DNA from 3 places in the Hydrogenophaga sp. RWCD_12 genome. Region 2 is predicted to be linked to each of the others. Evidence: predicted binding sites of a transcription regulator. Region 2 holds the regulator's gene; each other region holds the start of a gene.
What was found. Region 2 encodes LexA, which represses DNA repair genes until DNA is damaged. Its sites were predicted from a motif close to ACTGTATNNNNATACAGT; they were not measured.
Positions count from the first base shown of each region.

Region 1 (10,430 bases), 980 kb from region 2:
GGGTGGCCACCTACCTGAAGGACCAGTTCGGCGAGCCCAACTACATCGACGGTGTGCTGGAAAGCAGCCTGGGTGACGGTGAAGGCGGCGACATCTTCGGCGAAGGTGGTGGCGATGGCGGCGAAAAAGATCCGCTGTATGACCAGGCCGTGGCCATCGTGCTGCAGGACCGCAAGGCCAGCATTTCGTATGTGCAGCGCAAGCTCAAGATCGGCTACAACCGCGCCGCGCGTCTGCTCGAAGACATGGAAAACGCCGGTCTTGTCAGCGCGTTGACGAGCAGCGGCCAGCGCGACATCCTGGTCGCGCCGCGCGGCGACTGATCCGCCGGGAAACCTTTTCGGGAGCCCGAGGCTCCTAGCCTTCATGAACCTCAAGAACCTGATTCCCGCCGCTCTGGCCTTGACACTGCTGTCGGCCCAAGCCGATGGTCTGCAAGACCTCGAAGCCTTTTTGCGCGACGTCAGGAGTGCCCAGGCCGGCTTCACCCAAGTGGTGACGTCGCCCAAGCGAGAGGGCGAGGCGGTGGGGCGCAGCAAGACTTCCAGCGGCCGGTTTGAATTCCAGCGCCCGGGGCGCTTCCGCTTCGAATACACCAAGCCCTTCGAGCAGACCATCGTGGCCGACGGCCAGACGCTCTGGCTGTACGACGCCGATCTCAACCAGGTCACCGCGCGCAAGCAGCAGGACGTGCTGGGCAGCACGCCCGCAGCCTTGATCGCTTCGGGCACCGACCTCAAGGCGCTGTCGGAGTCTTTTGAACTGAAGGCCGCGCCCGCGAAGGACGGCATGGAATGGGTCGATGCGCGCCCGAAGGCCAAGGACGGACAGTTGCTGAACGTTCGGGTTGGCTTCAAGCAAGGGCAGCTTTCCGTGCTGGAGATTCTGGACAGCCTGGGTCAGCGCTCGGTGCTCAGTTTTGCCCAGTGGCAGGGCAACGCGGCCATCAAGCCCGAGCGGTTCAAGTTCCAGCCGCCGGCTGGCGCCGACGTCATCCGTCCCTGACCTCCGTGGCCACCGCTGCCCACCAGCCTCTAGCCGAACGCCTTCGCCCGCGCACGCTGGGTGAGGTGATCGGCCAGCAGCACCTGCTGGGAGAGGGCATGGCGCTGCGGCTGGCGTTCGAGTCGGGGCAACCGCATAGCTGCATCCTCTGGGGCCCGCCGGGCGTGGGAAAGACCACGATCGCTCGTCTGATGGCCGACGCGTTTGACGCGCAGTTCATCACCATCAGCGCCGTGCTGGGCGGGGTCAAGGACATCCGTGAGGCGGTCGAACGGGCCGAGGCGGCGCGCGATGGACTGACGTCGCAGCGCACCATCGTGTTCGTCGACGAGGTGCACCGCTTCAACAAGAGTCAGCAGGATGCCTTCCTGCCCCATGTGGAGAGCGGTCTGTTCACCTTCATCGGCGCGACCACCGAGAACCCGTCGTTCGAAGTCAATTCCGCCTTGCTGTCGCGAGCAGCGGTGTACGTGCTGCAGCCGCTGGGCGAAGAAGACCTTCGGCAGTTGCTGGTGCGCGCACAGGACATCGGAGCGGTACCGGCCGCGGAGAAGGCCGCTGCCGATCGCCTGATCGCCTACGCCGATGGCGACGCCCGCCGCCTGCTCAACACCCTGGAGACGCTGGCGGTGGCGGCCGGTCGCGAAAAGCTGACCGAGGTCACTGACACATGGCTGTTGCGTGTGCTGGGCGAACGCATGCGCCGCTATGACAAAGGTGGCGAGCAGTTCTACGACACCATCAGCGCTCTGCACAAAAGCGTGCGTGGCTCCGACCCGGATGCGGCGCTGTACTGGTTTGTGCGCATGCTCGATGGTGGTGCCGATCCGCGCTACATGGCGCGCCGGTTCATCCGCATGGCGGCCGAAGACATCGGTCTGGCCGACCCGCGCGCGCTGCGGTTGGCGCTGGACGCGGCCGAGGTGTACGAGCGTCTGGGTTCGCCTGAAGGAGAACTGGCGCTGGCCGAGTGCGTGGTCTATCTGGCGGTAGCGCCCAAGTCCAATGCGGTCTACAAGGCCTTCAATGAGGCCAAGGCCTTTGTGAAGAAGGATGGCAGCCGGCCGGTGCCGATGCACCTTCGCAATGCACCGACCAAGCTGATGAAGGATCTGGACTACGGCAAAGGCTACCGCTATGCCCACGATGAGGCAGGCGGCTTCGCCGCGGGCGAAAACTACCTGCCCGAGGGCATGACCGGTACGCAGTTCTACCGGCCGGTGGACCGCGGCCTGGAAATCCGCATCGGCGATAAGCTACGCGAGCTCAAAAAGCTCAATGATCAAAAAAACTAATGAATTGCCTGATGCGCTGATGCAGCGCGTTCCAACCGTCCGAAACAAGGGAAAACCCGCGCCAGATCAGGGCTCCCACGTATCCGGGGCCTCGTCACCCTTGGCTACAATCCGCCTCCAACCCGCCGTCTGCCCTGTGACAAGGTCCGACCTGGCGGGTTTTTTGCTAAGTTGAAGCGGGTCTGAACACGGGGCCCCGCGCTGCACAACGGCGCGGGATCGGATTTCCCGGTCGATGTGTCCCGGCCTGTCAAAAACACGGAGAAAACTTCATGGACGTCTTGCTGCAGCAGATCATCAATGGTCTGGTCCTGGGCAGTATGTATGCGCTGGTGGCGCTGGGATACACGATGGTGTACGGCATCATCGGCCTGATCAACTTCGCGCACGGTGACGTGCTCATGGTCGGCGCACTGACCAGCTGGACCATCATCGGCTGGATGAGCAGTGCCTCGCCCGACCTGCCGGGCTGGCTGGTGCTGCTGCTGGCCACGCTGATTGCGATGGTCGTTTGCGGTGCGCTGAACTACAGCATCGAAAAACTGGCTTACCGGCCGCTGCGCAATTCGCCGCGCCTGGCACCGCTGATCACCGCGATCGGCATGTCGCTGCTGTTGCAGACCTTTGCCATGATCATCTGGCAGCCCAATCCCAAGGCCTACCCGGCGATGTTGTCGCGCGAACCGATCGAGTTCGCCGGCGCCGTGATCTCGGTGACGCAGATCGTCATCCTGGCCGCGACCGCGATCACCCTCGCCTTCCTGATGTGGCTGGTCAACAAGACCAATCTGGGCCGCGCGATGCGTGCCACCGCCGAGAACCCTCGCGTGGCCGCGCTGATGGGCATCAAGCCCGACGTGGTCATCTCTGCCACCTTCATCATCGGCGCCATGCTGGCCGCGATCGCTGGCGTGATGTGGGCCTCCAACTACGGCACCGTGCAGCACGCCATGGGCTTCATGCCCGGCCTCAAGGCCTTCGTGGCAGCCGTCATGGGTGGGATCGGCAACCTCGCCGGTGCAGTGGTCGGCGGCATTGCGCTGGGCCTGATCGAGTCGCTGGGCGCCGGTTATCTGGGCGAGCTGACCGGCGGCGTGCTGGGCAGCCAGTATGTCGACATCTTCGCCTTCATCGTGCTGGCACTGGTGCTCACGCTGCGTCCTTCGGGCCTGCTGGGTGAACGTGTGGCCGACCGCGCCTGACCGGGAGACGCACCATGACGAACACCAAGAACGGCAAGATCATTGCCTTTGCACTGGCCGGCATCGCTCTGCTGGTCCTACCCCTGCTGCTGCAGGCCACGGGTTCCAACTCCTGGGCCCGCATCGTGGACCTGGCGCTGCTGTATGTGCTGCTGGCACTGGGCCTGAACATCGTGGTCGGCTACGCCGGCCTGCTGGATCTGGGCTACATCGCGTTCTACGCGGTGGGCGCCTACATCTACGGCCTGCTGGCTTCGCCGCACCTGGCCGATACCTTCCCGGCCATCAAGGAAATGTTCCCCAATGGGGTGCACGTCAATGTCTGGCTGGTGATGCTCGCGGCCGCGGCCATTGCGGGTCTGGTCGGCATGATCCTCGGCGCGCCGACACTCAAGCTGCGCGGCGACTACCTGGCGATCATCACGCTGGGCTTCGGTGAAATCATCCGGATCTTCATGCTCAACCTGGACCGCCCGGTGAACATCACCAACGGTCCCAAGGGCATCGCGCAGATCGACGCGCTCACCGTGTTCGGCCTCAACATGGGGCAGCGGCAGACCTTCTCGCTGGGCGACTGGAGCTACACCTTCCAGCCCGTGACGATGTACTACTACCTGTTCCTGTTCTTCGTGCTGCTGTCGGTACTCGTGTCTTACCGCCTGCAGGACTCTCGCATCGGCCGCGCCTGGATGGCCATCCGCGAAGACGAGATCGCCGCCAAGGCCATGGGCCTGAACACCCGCAACCTCAAGCTGCTGGCCTTCGGCATGGGAGCCACCTTTGGCGGCATGTCCGGCGTGCTGTTCGCGTCGTTCCAGCGTTTCGTCTCGCCCGAATCGTTCTCGCTGATGGAGTCGGTGATGGTGGTGGCCATGGTGGTGCTGGGCGGTATCGGCCACATCCCCGGCGTGATCCTGGGCGCGCTGATGCTCGCCGGTCTGCCCGAACTGCTGCGTCACATGCCCGACCTGTCCTATGTGACCGGCGGCCGGTTGGGCCCAGAGGTGTTGCGCCAGCTGCTGATCGCGCTGGCCATGGTGGTGGTGATGCTGCTGCGTCCGAAGGGTCTGTGGCCCTCTCCGGAACACGGCAAGGCTCTGACGAAGTAACCGAAGGACACCACCATGAGCGAAACCATTCTGAAAGTGGCCAATGTGTCCAAGCGCTTCGGCGGCCTGCAGGCCCTGAGCGACGTGGGCATCACCATCGAGCGCGGCCAGGTCTACGGTCTGATCGGCCCCAACGGCGCCGGCAAGACCACGTTCTTCAACGTGCTGACCGGCCTTTACACGCCCGACAGTGGCAGCTTCGAGCTGGCTGGCAAGCCCTACACGCCGACCGCGGTGCACGAAGTGGCCAAGGCCGGCATCGCCCGCACGTTCCAGAACATCCGCCTGTTTCCCGAAATGACCGCGGTGGAAAACGTGATGGTTGGCCGCCACGTGCGCACGCATTCGGGCCTGATCGGCGCCGTGCTGCGCACGCCGGGCTTCAAGAAGGAAGAGGCCGAGATCCGCAGCCGCGCGATGGAACTGCTGGAGTACGTGGGCATTGCCAAGTTCGTCGACTACAAGTCGCGCACGCTGAGCTACGGTGACCAGCGCCGTCTGGAAATTGCCCGCGCTCTGGCCACCGACCCGCAACTGATCGCGCTGGACGAACCCGCGGCCGGCATGAACGCGACCGAAAAGGTGCAGCTGCGCGAACTGATCGACCGCATCCGCAAGGACAACCGCACCATCTTGCTGATCGAACACGACGTGAAGCTGGTGATGGGCCTGTGCGACCGTGTGACCGTGCTCGACTACGGCAAGCAGCTCTCGTCCGGCACGCCGGCCGAGGTGCAGAGCGATCCCAAGGTGATCGAGGCGTATCTGGGCACTGGTGGCCACTGAAAGAGAGAGCAGACATATGGCAAACACACTCCTCAAAGTCAGCGGGCTGAAGGTCTCCTACGGCGGCATCAAGGCCGTCAAGGGCGTCGACCTGGAAGTGCGCGAAGGCGAGCTGATCTCGCTGATCGGCTCCAACGGCGCCGGCAAGACCACCACCATGAAGGCCATCACCGGTTCGCTGGGCTTCGAAGGCGGCGACATCGAATACCTGGGCCAGAGCATCAAGGGCCGCGGCGCCTGGGATCTGGTCAAGCTGGGTCTGGCGATGGTGCCGGAAGGTCGCGGTGTCTTCACCCGCATGACCATCACCGAAAACCTGCAGATGGGTGCCTACATCCGCACCGACAAGGCTGGCATCGCCACCGACATCGAGCGCATGTTCGGCATCTTCCCGCGCCTCAAGGAGCGCAAGGACCAACTGGCCGGCACGATGTCGGGCGGCGAGCAGCAGATGCTGGCGATGGCGCGTGCGCTGATGAGCCAGCCCAAGGTGCTGCTGCTGGACGAGCCCTCGATGGGCCTGTCGCCGATCATGGTCGACAAGATCTTCGAGGTTGTGCGCGACGTGTCCGCACAGGGCGTGACCGTGGTGCTGGTCGAGCAGAACGCCCAGCGGGCGCTGCAGATCGCCGACCGCGGCTATGTGATGGACTCCGGCCTGATCACCATGACCGGCGCCGGCAAGGACCTGCTGGTCGACCCGAAAGTGCGTGAGGCGTACCTGGGGCATTGACCTCCAGGCCGGAACTTACAATGACGGGTTGCGCTTTTCGGGCGCAACCCGTTTTTATTTGTCCCACACCATGACCACCGAACACCCACCCACCGACGACAACCAGCTGATTGCGGAGCGGCGCGAGAAGCTCAAAGGCCTGCGCGAAGCGCAGCAGCGCGGCGAGGGCGTGGCCTTCCCGAACGACTTCAAGCCCCGCGACACCGCCGAAGCGCTGTTCGCCACGCACGGCGAATCGAGCAAGGAAGCACTGGAAGCCAATCCGGTGCGCGCCAGCGTGTCCGGCCGCATGATGCTCAAGCGCGTGATGGGCAAGGCCTGTTTCGCGACCATCCAGGACGCCACCTTCGGTCCCAGCGGCGGCCGCATCCAGCTCTACCTGAACACCGACAGCGTGGGCGAAGAGAAACTGGCCGCGTTCAAGCACTGGGATCTGGGCGACATCGTGGCTGCCGAGGGTGTGCTCATGCGCACCCGCACTGGCGAACTGTCGATCCATGCCGACCAGATCCGCCTGATCACCAAGAGCCTGCGTCCGCTGCCCGACAAGTTCCACGGTGTGGCCGACCAGGAGATCAAGTACCGCCAGCGCTATGTGGACCTGATGACCGACGAGGCCTCGCGCCGCCGTTTCGTCACCCGCAGCAAAGCCCTGTCCAGCATCCGCGACTACATGGTCAGCCACGGCTTCCTGGAAGTGGAGACGCCCATGCTGCACCCCATTCCCGGCGGTGCCAACGCGAAGCCCTTCAAGACGCACCACAACGCGCTGGACCAGGAAATGTTCCTGCGCATCGCGCCCGAGCTGTATCTGAAGCGCCTGCTGGTGGGCGGGTTCGAGCGTGTGTTCGAGATCAACCGCAACTTCCGCAACGAAGGCATCAGCGTCCGCCACAACCCCGAGTTCACCATGATGGAGTTCTACGCGGCGTACTGGAACTACCAGGACCTGATGGACTTCAACGAGCAACTGATCCGCCACGTGGTCAAGCAGGTGCACGGCGACACGCCGCTGACCTACAACGGCCAGCCGGTGGACGTGTTCTCGCCCTTCGAGCGCCTGACGATCCGCGAAGCCATCCTCAAGTACACCGAGGCCGGCGCCGGGGTGGACGACCCGGCCTGGCTGATCCCGGCGCTGCGCAAGCTGGGCATGAGCGAAGAGAAGCACCAGCTCTCGACCCGGTCGCTGGCCAGCCTGCAGGTGCTGTACTTCGAAGAGACGGTCGAAGAGAAGCTCTGGAACCCGACCTTCATCATGGAGCACCCGACCGAGATTTCGCCGCTGGCCCGCGCCAACGACGACCGCCCGGAAGTGACCGAGCGTTTCGAGCTCTACATCACCGGCCGCGAATTCGGCAACGCCTTCTCAGAGCTGAACGACGCCGAAGACCAGGCCGCGCGTTTCCACGCACAGGTTGCGGCCAAGGACGGTGGCGACGAAGAGGCGATGTACTACGACGCCGACTTCATCCGCGCGCTGGAATACGGCATGCCCCCGGCCGGCGGCTGCGGCATCGGCATCGACCGCCTGATGATGCTGCTGACCGACTCGCCCAGCATCCGCGACGTGATCCTGTTCCCGGCGCTGCGTCGCGAGGCCTGATGGTGCGGCGTGGCTTCGACCGGTAAAAAGGAAACCGCCCTCGGGCGGTTTCCTTTTGGGTGATCCGCTGCGGATCAGGCGAATTCGGCCAGCGCCTTGCGCATCTTCTTCATGGCCGCGACTTCGATCTGGCGAATGCGCTCGGCGCTCACGCCGTACTCGGCCGCCAGTTCGTGCAGCGTCATGCCGCCCGAGCCGTCGTCGTTCACCTTGAGCCAGCGCTCGGTCACGATGCGGCGCGAACGGTCGTCGAGCTCGCCCATGGCGCGCGCCACGCCTTCGGTGGCCAGCGCGTCGCGTTCGGCGGATTCGAGCACGGCGGTCGGTTCGTGGGTCGCGTCGGCCAGGTAGGCGATGGGGCCGAAGCTGTCTTCGCCGTCTTCGCCGGGGCTCGGGTCGAGCACCACGTCGCCACCCGAGAGCCGGGTTTCCATCTCGCGCACTTCTTCGGGCTTGACCTTCAGGTCGCGCGCGACCAGATCGACCTCACCGTCGGAAAACGCTTCGCGGTGCGTGTCACCGTCCAGCGCTTCGGCACGGAAACCCTGCTTCATCGAGCGCAGGTTGAAGAACAGCTTGCGCTGGGCCTTGGTCGTCGCGACCTTGACCATGCGCCAGTTCTTCAGGATGTATTCGTGGATCTCGGCCTTGATCCAGTGGATCGCGTAGCTGACCAGGCGCACGCCCTGTTCGGGGTCGAAGCGCTTGACGGCCTTCATCAGACCGACGTTGCCTTCCTGGATCAGGTCGCCGTGCGGCAGGCCGTAGCCCAGGTACTGGCGGGCGATCGAGACCACCAGGCGCAGGTGCGACATCACCAGCTGGCCGGCGGCGTCGAGGTCGTTGTGGTCGCGCAGACGGCGGGCGGCCGACTGCTCTTCTTCCAGCGTCAGCAGCGGCATGCGGTTGACGGCGGAGATGTATGCGTCCAGGTTGCCCAGCGGCGGCAGCGTCAGCGAACGGCTCCACGGGCTGGCAACGGCCAGCGTGGCGGAGGGCAGGGCAGCAGCGGGGGCAAGCAGGGTGTTGGACATCAGAAAGAACCTCCTAAGTGGTCTTGCTCAAATATTAGCACTCTCTATGAGTGAGTGCTAAAAGAATGGTTCCTTGACCGTGAAGGCCTTGGTGGACAATCGCTCCGGTTTCTTGTACTGTACATAAAAACAGTATTTAGAGCCTTGAATTTGCCATGTCCGCCTTGCCCCAGCGTCTGTCCGGCGACTTGCCGGAGGTTTCCGCGTCCGTTGCCGTTGTTGGCCGGCTGCCGCGCGAAACCATGCCGCAGGCGCTGCCGCGTGCGGTGGCCGAGGCGATCTGGCGCGGTGACCAGCTGGGGCGCCCGGTCATGGCCACGCTGTCCAGCGGGTTCGAGTCGCTGGACGCCGCCTTGCCCGGTGGCGGCTGGCCCTGCCAGGGGCTGACCGAGGTCCTCAGCACCCAGGGAGGCATGCTGGAGTGGCGTCTGCTGGGGCCGGCGCTGTCCCGGGTCTGCGCCGCCGGTCGCAGCGTGGTGCTGGTCGGGCCGCCGCAGCCGCCGCACCTGCCGGGTCTGCGTTTCGAGGGGGTGACCGAGCGGCAACTGGTCTGGGTGCAGGCCGAAACGCCGGCCGAGCGCCTGTGGGCGACCGAACAGCTGCTCAAGGGGCGCTCCTGTGGCGCGCTGATCGCCTGGCTGCCCAAGGCGCGGCCCGAGCAGCTGCGCCGCCTGCAGGTGCTGGCCGGGGCGGGCGATGCGCCGGTGTTCCTGTGCCGGCCGGCGGAGGCGGCCCGCAGCGCCTCGGCCGCGCCGTTGCGGCTGCTGGCGCGGGTGGCGCCGGACTGGTGCCTGGCGGTCGAGGTGTTCAAGCGCAAAGGGCCGCCGCTGGAGACTCCGTTGCACCTGCACGCCATGCCGGGAGGTCTTCAGGCCATCCTGACGCCGCGGCTGCGCCAGCCCAGCATCCTGCTGCCGCGCGATCCGGCGCGTGTGCCCGAACCGGTGGTGCCGGCCGGACCGGCTTTTCACGAGAGCGACCATGCTCTGGTCAGCGCTGCTGCTGCCACCGCCCGACGACAGCGCCTTGCCCACTGACGCGGCGCTGCAGGCGCTGGCGCTCTGGGCCCTCCAGTTCACGCCCCGGGTCGCCGTCGCCGACGAAGCCGTGGTCATGGAGCTGGCGGCCAGCGTGCGCCTGTTCGGTGGCCGGCGTGCGCTGCACGAGCGCGTACAGGCCGAAGGTGCGGAACTGGGTGTGGGCCGGATGGCCTGGGCGCCCAACAGCCTGGCGGCGCTGGCGCTGGCGCGTGCCGGCATGTCCAACGGATTGGCTGGACCGCTGGGGGCGCTGCTCGACGCCCTGCCCATGGAGACGCTCAGCGCCGTGCGCCCGCACCGGCTCACGCTGGCGCACATCGGTTGCCGCACCCTGGGCGATGTGCGCCGACTGCCGCGGGGTGGCGTGGGCCGCCGCTTCGGCCAGCCGCTGCTGGCGGCGCTCGACCAGATCTACGGCCGGGCGCCCGAGGTGCACCAGTGGATCGAGCCGCCCGAGCGCTTTGCGCAACGGCTGGAGCTGATGTTCCGGGTGGACGACGCGCCGGCCCTGCTGTTCGGCGCGCGGCGCCTGCTGCTGTCGCTGTGCGGCTGGCTGGCGGCGCGCCACAGCGGCACCACCGCGTTCACGCTGCACTGGGCGCACGACGCCATGCGCGCGA
Region 1 is NZ_JBKIXC010000001.1:97,585-108,014, forward strand. It holds gene ACLIJ1_RS00460 (DNA translocase FtsK) at 1-323, shown strand, start outside; gene lolA (outer membrane lipoprotein chaperone LolA) at 367-1,005, shown strand; gene ACLIJ1_RS00470 (replication-associated recombination protein A) at 1,011-2,300, shown strand; gene ACLIJ1_RS00475 (branched-chain amino acid ABC transporter permease) at 2,573-3,502, shown strand; gene ACLIJ1_RS00480 (branched-chain amino acid ABC transporter permease) at 3,517-4,611, shown strand; gene ACLIJ1_RS00485 (ABC transporter ATP-binding protein) at 4,627-5,397, shown strand; gene ACLIJ1_RS00490 (ABC transporter ATP-binding protein) at 5,414-6,130, shown strand; gene lysS (lysine--tRNA ligase) at 6,201-7,736, shown strand; gene rpoH (RNA polymerase sigma factor RpoH) at 7,811-8,770, opposite strand; gene imuA (translesion DNA synthesis-associated protein ImuA) at 8,926-9,807, shown strand; gene ACLIJ1_RS00510 (Y-family DNA polymerase) at 9,752-10,430, shown strand, end outside.
Region 1: the regulator LexA is predicted to act here: its motif matches at 8,887-8,904, upstream of imuA (translesion DNA synthesis-associated protein ImuA).

Region 2 (10,430 bases):
CAAATCGCCAGGCCATTTCGGCGAGCGGGCGCGCGCCTGCGGCGGAGGAGACGGCCTGTGCGCTGGAGGCGGTGCCGGTCTCGACGCGCTTGGCGATGCCTTGCAGGATGGCCGCGAGGCGGAACAGGTTGTAGGCCAGGTAGAAATTCCAGTCGGCCTTGAGCTGCTCCGGCGTCACGAAACCAGTGCGCTCGCAGTAGCGCGCGATGTACTCGGCTTCGGTCGGAATGCCCAGGGCCTGCACGTCCAGGCCACCGATGCCCCGGAAGGCGCCGGGCGGGATGTGCCAGGCCATGCAGTGGTAGCTGAAGTCGGCCAGCGGGTGGCCCAGGGTGGACAGTTCCCAGTCGAGGATCGCGAGCACGCGCGGCTCGGTCGGGTGGAACATCAGGTTGTCCAGCCGGTAGTCGCCGTGCACGATGGATACCAGCGATTCGTCGCGCGCCATCGCCGGAATGTTCTGCGGCAGCCACGCCATCAGCTGGTCCATCTCGGGAATGGGCTGGGTGATCGATGCAACGTACTGCTTGCTCCAGCGTCCGATCTGGCGCTCGAAGTAGTTGCCGGGCTTGCCGTAGTCCGACAGGCCGATGGCGTTGGGGCGCACGGTGTGCAACGCCGCCATGACGCGGTTCATCTCGTCGTAGATCGCGCCGCGCTCGGCGTTGGAGAGGTCGGGCAGCGATTGGTCCCACATCACTCGGCCGTCGACGCATTCCATCACGTAGAAGGCGCGGCCGATCACCGATTCGTCTTCGCACAGCGCGTACATGCGCGCCACCGGCACTCCGGTGCCGTGCAGCGCGCCCATCACGCGGTATTCGCGCTCGATCGCATGGGCCGAGGGCAGCAGCTTGGCCACCGGGCCGGGCTTGGCGCGCATCACATAGGCGCGTTGTGGCGTGATGAGCTTGTAGGTCGGGTTGGACTGGCCACCCTTGAACATCTCGATGCTCAGCGGGCCCTGGAAACCCTCCACGTGGCGTTCGAGCCAGGCCTGGAGGGCCGCCGCGTCGACGGCATGTTGTGATGCCACCGGTCGTGTGCCGGTGAAGTTCTGGAAGTCGTTCATTCGGGCACGTTCGGTGAGAGCGGGAGCGGGGTCAGGTTTCGGCTTCGGCGATGCGCATCAACATGTCGCGGTTGCGCACCACCAGCCCTCCCTGTTCGATGCGGATCGCGTCTTCGCGCTCCATGGACTTGAGTTCCTGGTTCACGCGCTGGCGCGAGGCGCCCAGCAACTGCGCCAGTTCTTCTTGCGCCAACTGCAGGCCGATGCGCATTTCGTTGCCGTCCGACAGGCAGGGCACGCCGTACGAGCGCACCAGGTGCAGCAACTGTTTGGCCAGGCGCGCGCGCAGCGGCAGGGTGTTGAGGTCTTCCACCAGACCGAACAGCGTGCGGATGCGCCGTGCCTGCAGGCGCATCAGGGCTTCGTACAGTTCGACGTGCGTACTGAGGATTTTCTGGAAATCGGTGCGGGCCACGCAGAGCATGGTCGTGGGACCGTGCGCGTAGGCATCGTGCGTGCGCCGGTCCCCGTCGAAGAAGGCCACATCGCCGAACCACACGCCCGGCTCCACATACGTCAGCGTGATCAGCTTGCCCGACAGCGAGGTCGAACTCACCCGCACCGCGCCCTTGGCGACCGCCGTCCACTCGGTGGGCGGTTCGCCACGGGCGACGATGAGGTCGCCGTCCTTGAATCGCTTGACGTAGGCGCATCGAAGAATGTCGTGTCGCAGGGAGGGGGAGAGACTCTGGAACCAGCGACCACTGTTGATCGCCTCGCGTTCTTCCATTGTCAGAATCGGTTCGTCCATCGGATGTCTTTTGAGTGACTGAAAGCGGTCCCATTGTCACCACTGGGACGCAGGGAGGGCATCAGGGATATCGCGGGGAACTGTCCCGCAGGTGTCGCTGCGCTGCTCGAAAAATCGCAGCGCGAAGCCTTACCTGTACTGAGCGGGGCGCTTGTCGAGGAAGGCCGCAATGCCTTCGCCGCCGTTGGCGTGGTGCAGGTTGCGCACGAAGTTGTCGCGCTCGGCGGCGAGCTGGGTGTGCAGCGGCGTGGTCTGCGCGTCGTTGACCAGTTCCTTGATGCTGGCCATGGCGTTGGGTGCGCGGCCGTTGAGCTTCTCCGCCAGTGTCAGTGCCGTGGCGAGCGCCTCGCCGGTCGCGCTGACCTGGTTGACCACACCCAGTGCCTGGAGTCGCGCAGCGTCAATGCGGTCACCGCAGAGCAACAACTGCATGGCCGTCGCACGGGGCAGGGCGCGCACCATGCTCCAGCTGGCGCCACCATCGGGCGAAAGACCGACGTTGCTGTAAGCCATCACGAACACGCTGTCCTGCGCCGCGACCAGCAGGTCGCACGACAGCGCCAGCGAAAAGCCGGCGCCAGCGCAGGCACCCTCGACCGCGGCAATCACCGGCTTCGGAAAGGCGCGGATGGTCTCGATCCAGTTGTGCAGGCTCTCGATGCTCTGCGCCTGCACCTCGGGCGGCTGCTGGCGGTTGGACAGCAGGCGCTGCAAGTTGCCGCCGGCGCAGAAGTGGCTGCCTTCACCGGTGATGACCACCGAGCGGATTTCGGGGTTGGATTCGGCCACGTTCAGCGCCTCGACACCCGCCGCATAGATCTCGGGGCCCAGCGCATTGCGGTGTTCGGGGTTGCTGATGGTCAGCACCATGGTCTGGCCGTGGCTGTGGCTCTTGAGGCTGGCGGTCATGGTCAGCTCTCTTCGTGCATCAGGCTCAGACCCAGCGCGCCACGGCGGCGCAGCCAGGGAGAAGGTCGGTAACGCGGATCGGCGTAGACCGTGCCCATGTTGAACAGGATCTCCAGCAAGTTGGTCGGACCGATGCGGTCGCCCATCGCCAGGGGACCCATGGGGTAACCCAGGCCCAGGGTGACGGCCACTTCGAGGTCGGCCGGGGTGCAGATGCCTTGCTGGCACATGTCGGCGGCAATGTTGATGATGGTTGCGACCACGCGCTGGGTCACGAAACCACCGCTGTCCTTGATCACGCTGACCGCCTTGCCGTCCCTGGCGAACAGGGCATGGGCGGCGTCGCGCATGTCCGGGCGGGTGGCCGGGTTGGTGGCCAGAACGCGGCGCTTGGTGGCGGCGTCGTCCAGCATCATGTCGATGCCGACCGTGCGGGTTGGGTCCAGCCGCTCGACCGCCGCCAGCGTGGTCACGTCCAGACCCAGAGGTGCCACCAGGATCAGTGCGGCGGCAGACGGCGCTTGCGCCGTTTCGATGCTGGCGCCCAGGTTCTTGAGCAACTGATAGAGCTCGGCGCGGCGCGCAGCCTTGGGGGAGACCCACACCGGGGGCAGGGAAGCCACTTCGGGCACGGCTGGCTCGGTAGGCAACTGGGCCACACCGTTGACGTACGGGTAGAAGCCCTCGCCGACCTTCTTGCCCACCACACCGCCAGCCAGGCGCTGAGCGGTGATGACACTGGGCCTGTAGCGGGGCTCGTCGTAGTACTGGCGGTAGATGGACTCCATCACCGGATGCGACACGTCCAGCGCAGTCAGGTCCATGAGCTCGAAGGGACCGAGGCGAAAACCCATCTGGTCCTTGAGGATGCGGTCGATGGTGGCGAAATCGGCCACCCGTTCGCCCGCCACGCGCAGCGCTTCGGTGCCGTAGCCCCGGCCGGCGTGGTTGACGATGAAGCCGGGCGTGTCCTGCGCTGTGACCGGCGTGTGCCCGAACTGGCGTGCAAATTCGGTCAGTTGCTGGCACACCACAGCTTCGGTCTTCAGCCCGGCGATCACCTCAACGACGCGCATCAGCGGAACGGGGTTGAAGAAGTGGAATCCCGCCAGTCTCCCGGGCCTCTTGAGGGCCGCACCGATTGCCGTCACCGAGAGGGAAGAGGTGTTCGTGGCGAGCACGGCCGTTTCGGGCAGCAGCGCTTCCAGATCGCCGAAGAGCTTTTGCTTGATGTCGATGCGCTCGACGATCGCTTCGACCACTAAATCACAGGGGGAAAGTGCCGAAAGTTCGCTGACACAGGACAACTGCTCGAGCATGGATGCGCGCTTCTGCGCATCGAGCTTGCTTTTGTCGACCAGCGTCTGCCAGGTATCTGCCAATGCTTTGCGGGCGGCTTCGGCGGCACCGGGCTGGAGATCGAACAACAGAACAGCGCTGCCGGCCTGTGCGGCCATCTGGGCGATGCCACGGCCCATGGCGCCGGTGCCGACGATGCCGACGGTTTGAAAAGTAGGGGTCATATGAAAGTATTATTCGAGGGGGGAGGGCAATGACCTATGACAAAATGTTGCCACCAAGAATGGAAAGGCTCTGACGTGCGCCAGATCTGGATCGGCTCTATTTTGCTATCAACGGCGTTGGGCAGTCCCGCGGCCTCTTTGGGGCGTCACAGCGGAGCCGTGGTGATTGGCCGTCCGCTGGATATCAAGGTGCAGGCCGTTGCGGGCGCCGATGATGACCTCGCGAGCCAGTGTGTGCATGCCGACGTGATGTTCGGCGACAACCAGGTCGGGCCTTCTTCGGTGCGTACATCGGTGCAGCGCAATGCACCGGATGCCGAAGCCTCTGTGCGTATCCAGACCACGGTGCCGGTGAACGAGCCGATTGTCTCCGTGACGGTCAGGGCAGGATGTGTGTCTGCTTTCTCCCGCCGCTACGTTCTTCTGGCAGATCTCGTGTCCGATCCTGCCACCACGGCAGGTTCCGGCACCGAAGCCAGCCCGGTCACCTCGGCCAACCCGTCTGATCTGCCGAAGGCATTGCCGCCATTGAAAGCGGCACCTTCGCTGCGCAGCAGCGGGCGTACCGGGGCGGAGTCGAGCGCGGCTCCTTCGGCCGCTGCAGCAGGAGCCCAGAAGCCAGATGCATTGGGCAATGCCGCCCCCTCTCGCACAAAGCCGCCCAGCGTGGTCCGGCGCGACGAGGCGCCCAAAGAAGTCGCGCCGCGTCTGCACCTCGATCCGGTGGACATGAATCTCGGCATCGAACGGGATCCTGCACTGAGACTTTCTCTGGCCTTGCTGAGCGAGCCGACGTCCAACGAACAGGAACGCGCAGCGGCGGCCCAGTTGTGGAAGGCCTTGAATGCGTCGCCGGAAGACATCCTGCGCGATGCCCAGAAGCTGTCCGTGCTGGAGGCCGAAAGCAAGGGTTTGCGCGAGCAGGAGGCCAAGAACAAGGCCGCCCTTCAGGCGATGGAAGCGGAAGTCGAGAAATCGCGCTACATGACCTGGCTGGCGTATCTGCTGGGCGGGTTGCTGTTGCTGAGCCTCGCGGGTGTTGGCTGGCTGTGGAAGCGCCGCTCGGCAGTGGGTGCCGGGGATGCCAAGGCCAAAAGCTGGTGGGCTGCGGGAGCGACAAAGAATGTGGCAGCAACGACCAAAGGCGCTGTGAATCCTTCGCGTTCGCTGGACCTGGATCTTGATCTCGGCGACGAATCGGGACTGGACGACCTGCATGTCTTGCACAGCGATGCCACCGAGAGCGAAGCTGCGCTGCTGACGGGCTCGGATCGCCGCGAGTTCCCGGCGAGCCAGATGGGGGTTTCCCGCTCGGTCGCCACCGAAGAGCTGTTCGATGTGCAGCAGCAATCGGATTTCTTTGCCTCGCTGGGCGAGTTCGACCAGGCGATCGGTGTGCTCAAGAATCACATCAACGAGAGTCACGAACCCAGCGCTCTGGCCTATCTGGACCTCTTCAAGCTCTATCACAAGCTCGACCGGCGCGCCGAATACGACAAGCTGCGCGTCGAGTTCAACCAGAAGTTCAATGCGGGGGCGCCTCCGTTCGGTCAGTACTCCGATGCAAGCCAGGGGCTGGAGTCGTACGAAACCGCCTTTGGCCGCATCCAGGCCCTTTGGCCGCAGCCGCGCGTGCTGGATGTGATCGAGAACTCGATCTTCCGCGATGCTTCCGATGGCGAAGCCGAGGTGTTCGACCTGGAGGCTTATCGCGAACTGCTGCTGTTGCACGCAATCGCCAAGGATGTGATCAAGCGTGACGCCGGCCTGGGTTCCTCCGACTTCCAGCACACGTCGATCCGTCCGCTCAAGGCGGCAGGTCCTCGCGGTGCTTTGGGTGCTGGTGTCGCTGCTGCCTCCGCTGGCGAGCGCAATACCGTTCCGCAGGACGACATTCCGCATGCATCACCACGCCTGGGGCTGGATGTGGACCTCGATGCCTTGCAGGAAGCATCGGCGTTCGAGGCGTCGCTTCCAGAGGTGGCGGTGCCGGTGGAGCAAACCGCCAAGTTGGTGTCGCCGCTCGCCGGTCCTGGCGGAAGTGAGCTGCCGGTCGGCAATCTGATCGATTTTGAAGTGCTCGACTTCATGCCCCCGGACGACGACTCCAACAAGGGTGGCAAAGCGGGTTGATTGCGTATCGTGCAGGAAAAAGGGCCGGAGACTCCGGCCCTTTTTCATGGTGCTTGGGCTCGCTATCGACGGACCTGCAAGGCCCCGGGGTTGACGATGTTGGTGGGCGTGCCCTTGATGAAATTCACCACATTCTCAAAAGCGGCGGAGAACAGGGTTTCGTAGTTGTCCAGTTCCACGTAGCCAATGTGCGGCGTGCAGATGCAGTTCTCCAGGCGCAGCAGGGCATGGCCCTGAAGGATCGGCTCGGACTCGAACACGTCCACGGCAGCCATGCCAGGTCGTCCCCGGTTGAGAGCGGTCAGCAATGCCTCGGCCTCGATGAGTTCGGCGCGGGAGGTGTTGACCAGCAAGGCCGTCGGCTTCATGCGTGACAGGTCTTCCAGCGAGACACATCCTGCACTGGTTTCGCCTAGGCGCAGGTGCAGACTTAGCACATCGGACTGCTCGAAAAGCGCCTCGCGGCTGCTGGCTTGTTCGTAACCGTCACTCACCGCTTGCTGACGGCTGGCTTCGCTGCCCCAGACCAGAACGCGCATTCCAAAAGCGCGTCCGTAGGCCGCGACGAGTTTGCCGATGCGGCCATAGCTCCACAGACCGAGTGTCTTGCCATGCAACACCATGCCCAGCCCGAAATTGGCTGGCATCGACGACGCTTTCAGGCCGGATTGCTGCCAGGCGCCATGCTTGAGGCTGGCCACATACTGAGGGATCCGTCGCATTGACGCCATGATCAATGCCCAGGTCAGTTCGGCCGTGGACACCGGAGAGCTCTTGCCCTCGGCGACGGCAATGCCGCGTTCCGTGCAGGCGTTGACGTCGATGTGCGCGCCGACACGGCCGGTCTGCGCGATCAGCTTGAGCCGCGGCAGCTTTTCAACGAGTTGGCGCGTGATCTGGGTGCGTTCGCGAATCAGCACAAGCACGTCCGCATCACGCAGGCGGATCGACAACTGGCCAACTCCCTTGACGGTATTGGTGAAGACCTTGGCGGGAAAAGGTTCCAGGCGCGTGGCGCAATCGAGTTTGCGGACCACGTCCTGATAGTCGTCGAGGATGACAATGTTCATGCCGGCTATTGTGCCGTCATGCTCGGGTGCCGGCCCTTGCCAGGGTTCCGGCACCACCCGGGCGGGAAGGATTCCTCCGCGACGAGGACGGTCAGACCAACGCGCTGGGCTGTTCCAGAGCAGCCAGCCGGTCCAGCTCGGCGCAGACGTCGGCCATGCGACCGGCGATGACGAGCCTGGTGTTGCCCCGCACCGTCTTGGGTGGTCGCACGATGCGCACCGGCGCCGCGCGCACAGTGGCGGGACAGGCCGGGGGTACCAGCGGGATGGAGGAGCGGGGCGCGATTTCTGCAGGTTGCGCGTTACGCCCCAGCCAGCCGGCCTTGGCGAACCGTTGCAGCCAGGGTGAGGCCGTGCGACGGGTCTGGCAAGACGGCGACGGCGCGGGCAACCAGCTGTCGATCAGCTGCAGGGGGGTACGCCAGGTGGTGGAAGTGATGCGGATTCCCATGTGAAACTCCAGTGAGGGGTTGGACACAGGCAGGATTGACACGGAAAAGCCGACCCCGCAGGGATGTGCACGGTGGCACGGATGCCGCCGGACAAAACGCCCGCCACCTGCGAGGACAGCGCCGACCCGAAGGGTCAGATCTGGAAGCTGTTTCGGATCAAGCCGACCGCCAGACCTTCGATTTCGAAGGGTTCGCCGGCTTGCACGACGATGGTCTTGTAGTCGGGGTTTTCGGCATGCAGTTCGATCTGTTCATCTCGCCGCATGAAGCGTTTGACCGTGACATCGTCGCCCAGGCGAGCGACCACGATCTGGCCGTTCTTGGCCTCCTTGCCCGCCTGTACGGCCAGCAGGTCACCATCGAGAATTCCGACGTCCCGCATCGACATGCCGCGCACGCGCAGCAGGTAGTCGGGTGTGCGCTGGAACAGGCTGCGTTCGACGTGGTAGGTCTGGTCCACGTGTTCCTGCGCCAGGATCGGTGACCCGGCCGCGACGCGACCAATGAGGGGCAGCATCAGCTGGGTCAGGCTCGGCAGCGGCAGTGTAAGCTGCTGGGCCCTTTGCTCATTGATGGCCCGCAGGTCGTGGCTGCGCAGACGGATGCCGCGGGAGGTGCCGCTGACGAGTTCAATCACGCCCTTGCGCGCCAGGGCCTGCAAGTGCTCTTCGGCGGCGTTCGCCGACTTGAAGCCGAGCTCGGCGGCGATCTCGGCCCGTGTCGGTGGCGCACCCGTGCGCGCAATCGCGTTCTGGATCAGTTCCAGGATCTGTTGCTGGCGGGGCGTGAGTTTGGGCGGAAACGACTCGATCATGTCAACCTCGTGGTTTGGCGAGCGGGGCAACGGATAAGCTGTTTTCTTATCCAGTATCTGTATTTTTAAACAGTTTCGGAGACTTGGCAAGTGGCAATCAACAACAAGGGACTTCGGGTCATTCTGGGTACCGGCGGAACCATCGCGGGTAAGGCAAGCCGTCCGGGCGACAACGTGGGGTATGTGGCTGGGCAAGTCCGAGTGGAGGATCTGTTGGCTGGCGTACCGGCGCTGGAAGGTTTGCCGCTGGAGGTGGAGCAGGTCGCGCAGATCGACAGCAAGGACATGAATTTCGGTCTCTGGAAGCGCCTGCTGGAACGGTTGGTCCATCACCTGTCCCGCGAAGATGTCAGTGGGGTGGTGGTCACCCATGGCACCGATACCCTGGAGGAAACTGCGTGGTTCGTGCAGTCGGTGCTGCGACCGGTCAAGCCGGTGGTGTTCACATGCGCCATGCGTCCGGCGACCGCGCTGGTGCCAGACGGCCCGCAGAACCTGCTGGATGCCGTGACGGTTGCCGGGCAGGCGGACGTGCACGGCACGGTGGTGGTCTGCGCCGGGCAGGTGCACGCGGCCCAGCATGTGGCCAAGGTGCACAGCTACCGTGTCGATGCCTTCGACTCCGGGGATGCGGGACCGCTGGCCTGTGTGGAGGAGGGGCAGCTTCGCTGGTTCCACCGACCGCCCGCTGCCTCTCCAACGGAGGTACGTGACAACGGATTGCTGGAGTGGGTGCTGGCGGCAACCGAGTTGCCAAGCGTGCAGATTGTCACCAGCCACGCGGACACGGACGGTGCGCTGGTGCGCGCCTTGCTGCTGGCGGGAGATGCCGATCCGTCGCTGCTACCGCGCGGTATCGTGGTGGCTTCCACTGGAAACGGTACCGTGCACCTTGACCTGGGGCAGGCATTGAATGAAGCGATGGCGCGCAATGTACGTGTGGTGCGTGCCACACGCTGTGCCCGTGGCAGGGTGATTCCTGATCCGTCAAACCCGATGCCGGATTCGGCGGGACTCTCGCCCGTGAAAGCGCGCATCACGCTGGCGCTCAGCTTGCTGGCCGACGCAGCTGGTCGGCCCTGAACGGAGTCCGGCCTGAAAAAAACAAACCCGGCCGAAGCCGGGTTTGTTTTGTACGGTTCGCCGGATCAGCTGGCCAGTGCCTGGAAGGCGCGGGCGGTGATTTCGTCCACCGAGCCAGTGCCGCTGATCGCGCGGTACTTGGGTGCCGCGGTCGGATCGGCCTTGGCCCAGTTGCTGTAGTAGTCCACCAGCGGGCGGGTCTGTGCACTGTAGACCTCCAGACGCTTCTTGACGGTCTCTTCCTTGTCGTCATCGCGCTGGATCAGCGGTTCGCCGGTCACGTCGTCCTTGCCTTCCACCTTGGGCGGGTTGAACTTGACGTGGTAGGTGCGACCAGATGCCGGGTGCGAGCGCCGGCCGCTCATGCGTTCAATGATGGCGTCGAACGGAACATCGATTTCCAGCACATAGTCCAACTTGACGCCGGCAGCCTTCATGGCATCGGCCTGCGGGATGGTGCGGGGGAATCCATCGAACAGGAAGCCGTTGACACAGTCGCTCTGGGCAATGCGCTCCTTGACCAGATTGATGATCAGGTCGTCGCTGACCAGTCCGCCAGACTTCATGACCGCATCGGCCTGCAGGCCCAGTGGCGTACCAGCTTTGACTGCTGCACGCAGCAT
Region 2 is NZ_JBKIXC010000001.1:1,074,890-1,085,319, forward strand. It holds gene ACLIJ1_RS05085 (phosphotransferase family protein) at 1-1,072, opposite strand, end outside; gene ACLIJ1_RS05090 (Crp/Fnr family transcriptional regulator) at 1,104-1,823, opposite strand; gene ACLIJ1_RS05095 (oxepin-CoA hydrolase, alternative type) at 1,953-2,732, opposite strand; gene ACLIJ1_RS05100 (3-hydroxyacyl-CoA dehydrogenase) at 2,735-4,255, opposite strand; gene ACLIJ1_RS05105 (FimV family protein) at 4,331-6,388, shown strand; gene ACLIJ1_RS05110 (D-2-hydroxyacid dehydrogenase family protein) at 6,451-7,458, opposite strand; gene ACLIJ1_RS05115 (hypothetical protein) at 7,550-7,909, opposite strand; gene lexA (transcriptional repressor LexA) at 8,044-8,724, opposite strand; gene ACLIJ1_RS05125 (asparaginase) at 8,815-9,807, shown strand; gene adk (adenylate kinase) at 9,873-10,430, opposite strand, start outside.

Region 3 (10,430 bases), on a different contig from region 2:
CTGGTTTGCGCTGATGCAGCGCGTCGCCCAGGCGCCTGGCGTCGCGCCGCTGGCGCTGGGCACAGCCGACCGCTGGGAGTCCCACCAGCTGCTGTTCACCAGCATCGGCCCCAGCCATTGGGGTGGCGAAGCGGGGCGGCGCCGCCTGTTGCGCGGTGAGATCGGTCTGACCGATCCAGGCTTCATCGGTGCATGGGAGACGCTGTCGCGGCTGGCCGATTTTCTGCCGCGTGGCTACGCCTCCATGGGCTACGAAGACGCCATGGAGCTGTTCGGTCAGGGCCTGGCTGCCATGCGGCCGGGAGGTTCGTGGGAGATTGCGTCGCTGCAGGCTTACCGCCCCCTGGAACTGGGCGTGTTCCCGCCTCCGGTGCTGCACGCCGGCCGGCCCTGCCAGGTGTCGGACCACCTGGACATCGGCATGGGCATCAACCCGCGCAGCCAGCACCTGCAGGCCGCGCGCACATTTCTGGATTGGCTGGGATCGGCCGAATTCACACAGCTCTATGCCAACGCGGCGGTGGGCTTCTACCCGCTCGCCGACCACCCGGTGACGCTGGCGGATCCGCTGGCGCGCGAGATGATGGGCTGGCGCCAGCGCTGCCAGACCACGGTGCGGCTCAACGCACAGCGGCTCAACCGCGGGGAGCCTGACATGGAAGACGCGTTCTGGACCGTGAATGCGATGGTGGTCAACCGGCGCCTGACCCCGGAGCAGGCCGCCCGGCGCCTGCAGCGCGAACTGGCCCGGCGCCAGGGCACTCAGCCGCTGCCACAGTAGCGCCCCCAAACGACAACGGCCTCCCGCAGGAGGCCGTTGCCGCGAAGACCGGCGAGGGTCAGCTGCGCGCCTGGCCGACGGCCATGTGCGCCACCTGCTGGTCAAGGATGGCTTCGGGTTCCTGCGCTTCCTGGTCGGTCGGGTGCGACAGACCTTGCTGCAGGCGCTGCATGTCCAGATCGCCGGTCCACTTGGCCACCACCAGCGTGGCCACGCCGTTGCCGACCAGGTTGGTCAGGGCGCGGGCTTCGCTCATGAAACGATCGATGCCCAGGATCAGCGCCAGGCCGGCCACCGGCACGCCCCCCACGGCCGACAGCGTGGCCGCCAGCACGATGAAACCGCTACCGGTGATGCCGGCCGCGCCCTTGGAGGTGAGCAGCAGCACGGCCAGCAGCGTGATCTGCTGCATCAGGGTCATCGGCGTGTCGGTGGCCTGGGCGATGAACACCGCGGCCATCGTCAGGTAAATCGAGGTGCCGTCGAGGTTGAACGAATAGCCGGTGGGAATCACCAGACCGACGACCGACTTCTTCGCGCCCAGGTTTTCCATCTTCTCCATCATGCGGGGCAGCACCGATTCGCTCGACGAGGTGCCCAGCACGATCAGCAGCTCTTCCTTGATGTAACGCACGAACTTGAAGATGCTGAAGCCGTGCAGGCGACTGATCAGGCCCAGCACCAGGAACACGAAGATCAGACAGGTCAGGTAGAAGGTGCCCATCAGCTTGCCCAGCGAGAACAGCGAGTCGATGCCGTACTTGCCGATGGTGAAGGCCATGGCGCCGAAGGCACCGATGGGCGCCACCTTCATGATGATGCCGACGATGTCGAACAGCACGTGCGAGCTCTTCTCGATGAAGTCGAACACCAGGGTGCCGCGGCCGCCGAACTTGTGCAGAGCAAAGCCGAACAGCACCGAGAACAGCAGCACCTGCAGGATGTCGCCCTTGGCGAACGCGTCGACCACCGAGGTCGGGATCACGTTCATCAGGAAGTCGACCGTGCCCTTCATCTTGCCGGGTTCGGTGTAGGCAGCGATCGCCTTGGTGTCGAGCGTGGCCGCGTCGACGTGCATGCCCGCGCCGGGCTGGATGAAGTTGACCACCAGCAGGCCGATGAGCAGCGCCAGCGTCGAGACGATCTCGAAGTACAGCAACGCCAGACCTCCGGTCTTGCCGACCTTCTTCATGTCTTCCATGCCGGCGATGCCCACCACCACGGTGCAGAAGATGATCGGCGCGATGATCATCTTGATCAGCTTGATGAAGGCGTCGCCCAGCGGCTTCATCTGCTCGCCGAACTGGGGATGGAAATGGCCCAGCAGCACGCCGACAGTGACGGCGAACAGGACCTGGACATAGAGGGACTTGTAGAGCGGCTTGCGCGCGGTGCTCGTGGCCATGGTGCTTGTCTCCAGCGGTACTTGTGAGGAGACGGAAGATACGCACCGGCCGGGGCCGCGCCAACTGTGGCGTTCAACAGTCGTAGAACTACGTACGCAGCTATGAACGCCCATCCACCGCCCGCTGCACGTCCCGCAGCAGCGACGGTCCGAAGCTGCGCTGGAAGCCGTCGAACACGGGCTGCAGATGGCGGCGCAGCGTGGCGCGCTCGTCCGCCGCCAGGCTGTGCACCTGCAGGTCGGGTGTGCGTTGCAGCGTGGCCAGAGCCTGGGCATCGAGTGCCGCCGCCAGGCGGTTGCCGTGGGCGAGCGCCTCGGCCAGTGCCGCTTCCAGCAATTCGCGGTCGCCCGGCGACAGGCTGGCCCAGAAGCGTGGGTGCGTCACCACCGCGTAGCCCAGGTAGCCGTGCTGGGTCAGCGTCAGGTGCGGTTGCAGCGCGGCCAGCCCCTGCGTGAGGAAGTTGGACAGCGGGTTCTCCGCCGCATCCACCACCCCGGTCGCCAGCGCCCGCTGGGTCTCGGCGAACGGCAGCACCACCGCCTGCGCGCCCAGCGCGCGCATCTGTTCGCCCAGCACGCGCGAGGCCTGCACCCGCACGCGCAGACCCCGGTAATCGGACGGTGCACGCAGCGGCCGCGGTGCGCTCATCTGCTTGAAGCCGTTGTCGAGAAAGCCCAGCCCCAGCATCTGCTGGCGACCCAGTCGCTGCAGCAGTTCGCGCCCCACATCACCCTGCGTGACACGGCGCACCTGCGCCAGGTCGGCAAACAGGTACGGCAGGTCGAACACCTCGAACTCGGGCACCCCGGCCATGCCGAACTTCGACAGCGAGGGCGCGAGCATCTCGACCGCGCCCAGGCGCAGCGCCTCCATCTCGTCGTCATCGCCCCAGAGCGACGAGTCCGGATGCACCTCGACCCGGATGCGGCCGCCGGCCCGCTGGTGCACCAGCGCCTGGAAACGCTGCGCCATCTGCCCCTTGGGCGTGTCGGGCGCCACCACGTGCGAAAGCCGCAACAGCACCGCCGGCCGGGCCGCCCGCGCAACACCCGCCGCCATCAAGCAGGCTGCACCCAGCAGCGCGCGACGCAATCGCTGCGGCGAACGGGGAAGGGATACGGCAGACATGCTCGCTATGCTAACGAGGCATGGCAACCGACACCCCGCTGGATTTCGACACGCTGGACCTGGACACGCGCCGGGCCTCGGCGCTGACGCGGCGCGCGATGGCCTGGCTGGCGGCGTTGCTGCTGCTGGTCGCCGCCTCTGCGGTGGCGATGTGGCTGTTCCTGCGCGCCGAAGAAGCGCGAGAGGCCGACCGCCGACGCACGGCCGACGCCGAGTGGCTGGACCAGACATTGCGTTTCCACTTCCGGCGGCTGGAGACCGACCTCGCCGTTCTCGCGCTGCAGGCACAGCCCGGCAGCCCGCGCTCGGGGTCGGGGTCGGGGTCTGTGTCGGGAACCACCCTGCGCAGCGGTCCCTGGTGGCGCAAGTCCGGGCTGCTGGCCTTCCACGGCTGGGTGCCCGCGGCCAGCGCCGGGGAACGCAGTCCCTGGCCGGCCTTCCTGCAGGCCGCGGCGCAAACGCCGGCGCATGCCGAAGCACTGGGCACCCTGCTGGACACCACGCGCGGACTGCAGCGCCCGGCCTATGCGGGACCACTGGCATCCCCCGGTGGCGACGCCCTGCTCTGGCTGGCGGTACCGCACTTCGAACAGGGCCGGTTCACGGGCGACTATGTGGCGGCGGTGCCTGTGCAGCAGTTGCTGGCCGAGTTCATCCCCGCCTGGTTCCTGCAGGACCATGCACTGGCCCTGGCTGACGACACCACCGAGCCGGGCACCGACACGCGGCAGCGTTATCTCGCCCCCATCAACCTCGCGGGCGCGCAGCTGCGCCTGCAGGTCCGCAGCACCGCCGACGCCGCGCCGCTGGCGCCGCGGGCCTTCTTCGCCGTCGCCATGCTCTGCCTGGCCGCGATGCTGCTGGCGCTGCTGGCCCTGTGGCGCGACGCCGCGCGGCGCCAGCGCGCCGAACGCCGGCTTCAAACCCAGCTTGCACTGCGCACAGCGATGGAACGCTCCGTCGCGCTCGGCCTGCGCGCCTGGGACACGCAGGGGCGCCTGCTCTACGCCAACCCGGCGTTCGGCCGGCTGGTGGGCTGGACGCCGCACGAGCTGATCGCTCACGCCGACGCGCCGTCCTCAACGCCATCCTCAACACCACCCTATTGGCCCGAAACCCAGGGCAGCGAGTTTGTCCAGATGCAGTTGGCCGCCAGCGATCCGGTGACCCAGCAGACCGGCGTGCCGCAGCAGCTGCAACACCGCGACGGCTCGCGGCTGGACGTGCTGACCCACAGCGCGCCGCTCACGCTGGCCAGCGGCGAGGTCGTGGGCTGGGTCGGCTCGGTGCTGGACCTGACCGAACGGCGGCGCGTCGAACGACTGGCCGCGCGGCAGCAGGAACTGCTCGAAGCCTCCGGCCGGCTGGTCGCGATGGGCGAGGTCGCTTCGACGCTGGCGCACGAACTCAACCAGCCGCTGGGCGCGCTCAGCAGTTTCGCCACCGGCCTGCTCAACCGCGTGCGCGAACAGCGCATCACGTTCGAGGAGATCGTGCCGGTGGTCGAGCGCATGGAGCGCATGGCCGAGAAGGCCGGCCGCGTGATCCAGCGGGTGAACGCTTTTGCACGGCGACAGGAGATGACGCGCCTGCCGATGGCGCTGGCGCCCTTCGTCGCGCGCGTGGCCAACCAGGTGCCGCTGCCCGACGGTGTGCGCCTGGAGTTGAGCCTGGCCGCGGGCGACGGCCCCACCGTGCCGGCCGACGCGCTGCTGCTGGAAAACGCGCTGCACAACCTGGTGCTCAACGCCGGGGAATGGGCAGCGCGTGGCGAGCGCATGCCGGCGCGGGTGCGCGTGAGCCTGGTGCCGGGCGAACAGCAGATCGGGGTGCGGGTGTCCGACAGCGGGCCGGGTGTGCCGCCCGCACAGCGCGGCACGGTGTTCGACGCGTTTGCCAGCCACAGGCCCGGCGGCATGGGCATGGGGCTGGCGATCTGCCGCTCGATCGCCGAGGCCCACCACGGCCGCATCGAACTGGCGGACAGCCCCGAGTTGCTCGGCGCACAATTCACGCTCTGGCTGCCCCTGAACCCATGAACCCGACCGTCCACATCGTCGACGACGACACCGACTTCCGCGAAGGCCTGGCCTGGCTGCTCGATTCGCGCGGCCTGCCCACCCGCAGCTGGTCGAGCGGCGACCTGTTCCTGCAGGCGGTGCGCAGTGGCGAGGTGCCCAACGCCTGCGCCGTCGTGCTGCTGGACATCCGCATGGAGCCGCTGTCGGGGCTGGCCACCTTCGAGCAGCTCAAGGCACTGCCCTGGCCCTGGCCGGTGCTGTTCCTCACCGGTCACGGCGACGTCGGCATGGCGGTCGCGGCGGTGAAGAACGGCGCCTGGGACTTTCTGGAGAAGCCGTTCCAGAACAACCTGCTGGTCGACAAGGTGGAGGCGGCGCGCACCGCCGCCGTGCGCCTGCACACGGACTCGCAGGACAAGCTGCAATTCCAGCGGGCCCTGGCCGCCCTGAGCCCGCGCGAGCGCGAGGTGCTGGATGAACTGCTGCAGGGCCACTACAACAAGAACATCGCCGACCACCTGGGCATCGCGCAGCGCACGGTGGAATTCCACCGCGCCAAGATCTTCGAGAAGCTCCAGGTGCAGTCGGCGGTGGAACTCGCGCATCGCATGGGCCGGCTGATCGCCGACCCGGGCGAATGACCTTTCCGCTTCCCGCATGACCGCACCGACCGACCACGACCTCCCCCCGCTGCATCCCACGCCTCCCGGCCTGTACCGCCACTACAAGGGCGGCTGGTACGAGGTGATCGATACCGTGCGCTGCAGCGAAACCCTGCAGGGCATGACGCTGTACCGGGCGCTCTACGGCGAAGGGCTGACCACGGGCGGCCTCTGGGTGCGTCCAGCAGCGATGTTCGCCGAGCACGGCGAATTCGAGGGCAAACAGCAGCCGCGCTTCACACCGCACGACCCCTCGCGCATTCCGCTGGGCGACCTGCCGACGGCGCAAGCGCTGATCGCCCACATGCGCGGCCGTGCGCAACGCGAACGCAGTGAACATCTCGACGAGACCCTGCGCCCACCACCGCCCGAACCCACCAGTTGCTGTGGGCGCGGGTGCAATGGCTGCGTGTGGGAGGGTTACTACGCCGCGCTGGCCGGCTGGCGCGACGACGCGCTCGCCCGCCTCGCCGCCTGACTCACTTCAGCGGGAAACGCAGGCTCACCAGCTTCCAGCGTCCCTCGTGGCGCGCGAAGCTCGCCGAGAGCCGCCGATCCATCCGGTCCGAACTGCCGTCCACGAGTTCGAGCTGACCATTGCGCTCGGCCTTGTCCACCGAACCGGACGACGCGAGCAGGCGCTGCGGCAGCTGCTCACGCCACAGCACCAGCAACGCCCGCCAGTCGTTGCTGGCCAGCTGATGGGCGCTGCCCTCCGGCCAGCTGCATTCGCGGAACTGGCGCTGCGACGAAGACGACGCGGCTTCCAGGCAGCGGTACAGCGCCGTGACCAGTTCACGCGGCGCGCCCTGCCCAGCGGTCAGCAAGGGCAGGTGCGGTGGTGTGGCAGGAGCCTGCACGTCCGCCGGGCCGGACGCAACAGCGCGTCCAGGCAACGCGGCGGCTTGCGCCGGGGTGACACCCGGACAAGGCAGGTCGGTGAATGACTTGTGCCCCGTGGTGTCCAGACACTGGTTCATTGCCAACACGGGCAAAGAAAATGCAGCCAAAGCAAGCGCGGCCGCGGTGCGGTTCCACATGGTTTCCTCCTGACATTGTTGTGCGGGCCACGCCCATGCAGCTTGAGCCCGGCGCGGATCATAGCGACCTCAGAACAGATCGCCCTGTCCCCGCAGCGCCGCCGGCCGAAAGCGGCTCAGATCCAGCGGCTCGCGCTCGCGGTTGAAGCCCAGCCGCTCGCAGGCTTTCACGAAACGCTGGCGGATCAGGTCGGCCCAGATGCCCTGACCCTTCATGCGGGTGGCGAAATCGGCGTCGTAGTCCTTGCCACCGCGCAGGTCCTGCACCCGGCCCATCACGCGCGCAGCCCGGTCCGGGTAATGCAGCTCCAGCCACTGCCGGAACATCGGCGAGAGTTCCCACGGAAGGCGAAGCACCTGGTAGAAGGCGCGGCGCGCGCCGGCTTCGTAGGCGGCTTCCAGCACCTGCTCCATGTCGTCGTTGATGAACGGGATCTGCGGCGACACGCTCACCCCCGTGGGCACACCCGCTTCCGACAGCGTGCGGATCGTGCGCAGCCGCCGGTGCGGCGCCGCGGCGCGCGGCTCCAGGATGCGCGCGAGCTTCGGGTCCAGCGTGGTGATGGTCACGTACACCGCCGCCAGACGCTGCTGGCCCAGCGGCGCGAGCAGGTCGAGGTCGCGCTCCACGCCGCTGCCCTTGGTGACCATGGCCATCGGCAGTTGTGCGGTGCCCAGCACGTCCAGCAACGCGCGGCTCAACCGCCATTCGCGCTCGATGGGTTGGTAGGCGTCGGTCACCGTGCCCACCGCCACCAGTTCGGGCACGAAGCCAGGGCGCATCAGCTCCTGTCGCAACACCGTGGCGATGTTGCGCTTGGCCACAAGTTTCGTTTCGAAATCGAGGCCGGGGGAGAGGTTGAGGTAGCTGTGCGAGGGTCGCGCGTAGCAGTAGACGCAGCCGTGTTCGCAGCCGCGATAGGGGTTGAGACCCAGGTTAAAGCCGATATCGGGCGAGTCGTTGCGGGTGATCGCGCTCTTGCAGTCTTCCCAGGTCACCTGCGTGGCGGGCGCGGCGGCCTCCTCGCCTTCGGCCTGGCCGTTGTCGAGCGTGCCCCAGCCGTCGTCGAAGGCAGCGCGCTGGTCGCGTTCGAAACGGTGCGGCTGGCGCTGGGCCACGCCGCGGCCCTTGAGGGCGGTGAGGGGGAGACGGACTTCGGTCATCGGTTTCGACGGCAAAGCCAATACTGTACATATTTACAGTTGTTGCACAAGAGACCGGCGGAGGTTTCCTGCATCGCGCCACAAGCCCACAATGACCGGCGACCGACAAAACAACGGGACAAGCCATGGGCATGCAACAACTCTCCGGCCTGGACGCCACCTTCCTCTACCTGGAAAAGCCCGAGATGCCCATGCATGTGGGCGCGATGCACCTGCTGGAGCTGCCCGCCGGCCACCGCGGACGCTACGTGAACGACCTGCGGCGGCACATCGCGGCCCGACTGCCGGCCACGCCGGTGCTGCGCCGGCGGCTGTGGTGGATGCCGCTGAACCTGGCCAACCCGGCCTGGGTCGACGCCGTGCCCGACCTGACGCAGCACGTGGTCGAAATCAAACTGCCGCGCGGCAGCGCCACCCACGGCGACGCGCGCACGTTGATGGAAGAGCAGGTGTCGGCGCTGCATCCGGTGCTGCTGGACCGCCACCGGCCGCTGTGGAAGATGCACGTGATCGAAGGCCTGCCGCGCAGCGCGACGGGCCGCAAGCAGGTCGGCATCTACACCCAGCTGCACCACGCGGCGGTCGACGGCCAGGCCGCGGTGGCGCTGGCCAATGTGCTGTTCGACCTCACGCCAGAGCCGCGCGACATCGAGATCCGAGCTTCGCGCCGCACCAGGACCTTCAAGCTCGACATGGTCGAGATGCTGCGTGGAGCCCTGAGCAACGAGGTGGTGCAGGTGGCGCGCATCGTGCGCGACCTGCCGGCCACCCTGGGCACCGTCGCCGGCACTGCGAAGAACGCGCTGAGTGCCAGAACCCTGCTGGGCAAAGGCTCGGGCAATGTCACGCTGGCACCGAACACGCAAATGAACGCCACCGTCACGCCCGCGCGCGCCTTCGCCGCCGCCAGCGTGCCGTTGCGTGAACTCAAGACCCTGGCTCGCGAGCACGGTGCCACGCTCAACGACCTGGTGCTCATGCTCTGCTCGGGGGCGCTGCGCCGATACCTGCAGCAGCACGGCACGCTGCCGCGCAAGAGCCTGGTGGCGGCGGTGCCGATCTCGTTGCGCGAGGCCGGCGATACCCGTCCCGACAACCAGGCCTCGATGAGTCTGGTCAGCCTGGGCACGCACCTGGCCGATCCGGGCAAGCGGCTGGCACACATCCGCGCCGCCACCACCGCAATGAAATCCACCATGGGCCGCATGAAGAGCATCCTGCCGACCGACTACCCCTCGATCGGCGTGCCCTGGCTGATCGAAGCCGCTGCCTCGCTGTATGGCAAGGCCAAGGCCGCCGAGCGGCTGCCGCAGGTGGCCAACGTGGTGATCTCCAACGTGCCCGGGCCGCAGGTGCCGCTCTACCTGGCGGGTGCGCGCGTGCTCTCGAACCACCCGACCAGCATCGTGGTGCACGGCCTGGCACTGAACATCACGGTGCAGAGTTTCGACGCGGCGATGGACTTCGGCCTGATGGCCGACGGCGCCGCGATGCCCGACGTGAAGGCGCTCGCGCTGGCGGTGGACGAGGCGTTGGACGAACTGCGCGCGCTGCCCGTGCCGCAGGTCACGGAGAAGCCCCCAGCTGTGTCCCGCAAGCGACCGGTGTCTAGGGCCGCCGCACCAAAGAAGACCGCGCGCGCTCGCTAACATGGTCCGATGCCCATTTCGATGCTCTCCTGCATCTGCGCAAGCATGAGTCCACGCCAACGCAAGCCCTCGCACACCGCACCACCACCGGAACACGATACCGACACCACGCTGCACACCGTGCCGCCCGGTCTCTGGCTGATGATGCTGGAGGCGCGCGCGCCGTGGGAGGCGATGGCGCTGGCCGCCGTGTCGCCCTGGCTTTCGAAGATGCCGTCTGGCGACGGCCACGCGGTGCTGGTGTTCCCGGGCCTGGGCGCCAACGACATGAGCACGCTGGCACTGCGCCGCTTCCTCAGGCAGCACGGCTACGAGGCCCACGGCTGGAAGCAGGGCCTGAACCTCGGCCCGCGCGACGGTGTGCTCGAAGGCTGCCGCGCCCGCATCGAAGAGCTGCACAGGAAACACGGCGGCAAGATCAGCCTGGTCGGCTGGAGCCTGGGCGGCATCTACGCGCGCGAGATGGCCAAGGAAGTGCCCGACCTCGTGCGCTGCGTGATCACGCTCGGCACACCTTTCACCGGCCATCCGATGGCGACCAACGCCTGGCGCTTCTACAAGCTGGTCAGCGGCCAGCAT
Region 3 is NZ_JBKIXC010000002.1:594,886-605,315, reverse strand. It holds gene ACLIJ1_RS10010 (ABC transporter substrate-binding protein) at 1-781, shown strand, start outside; gene ACLIJ1_RS10005 (dicarboxylate/amino acid:cation symporter) at 840-2,186, opposite strand; gene ACLIJ1_RS10000 (DctP family TRAP transporter solute-binding subunit) at 2,287-3,315, opposite strand; gene ACLIJ1_RS09995 (ATP-binding protein) at 3,336-5,354, shown strand; gene ACLIJ1_RS09990 (response regulator transcription factor) at 5,351-5,977, shown strand; partial or broken gene ACLIJ1_RS09985 (DUF1653 domain-containing protein) at 5,994-6,236, shown strand; gene ACLIJ1_RS09980 (oxidoreductase-like domain-containing protein) at 6,303-6,476, shown strand; gene ACLIJ1_RS09975 (hypothetical protein) at 6,478-7,038, opposite strand; gene ACLIJ1_RS09970 (PA0069 family radical SAM protein) at 7,108-8,202, opposite strand; gene ACLIJ1_RS09965 (wax ester/triacylglycerol synthase family O-acyltransferase) at 8,334-9,851, shown strand; gene ACLIJ1_RS09960 (alpha/beta fold hydrolase) at 9,897-10,430, shown strand, end outside.
Region 3: the regulator LexA is predicted to act here: its motif matches at 8,225-8,242, upstream of ACLIJ1_RS09970 (PA0069 family radical SAM protein).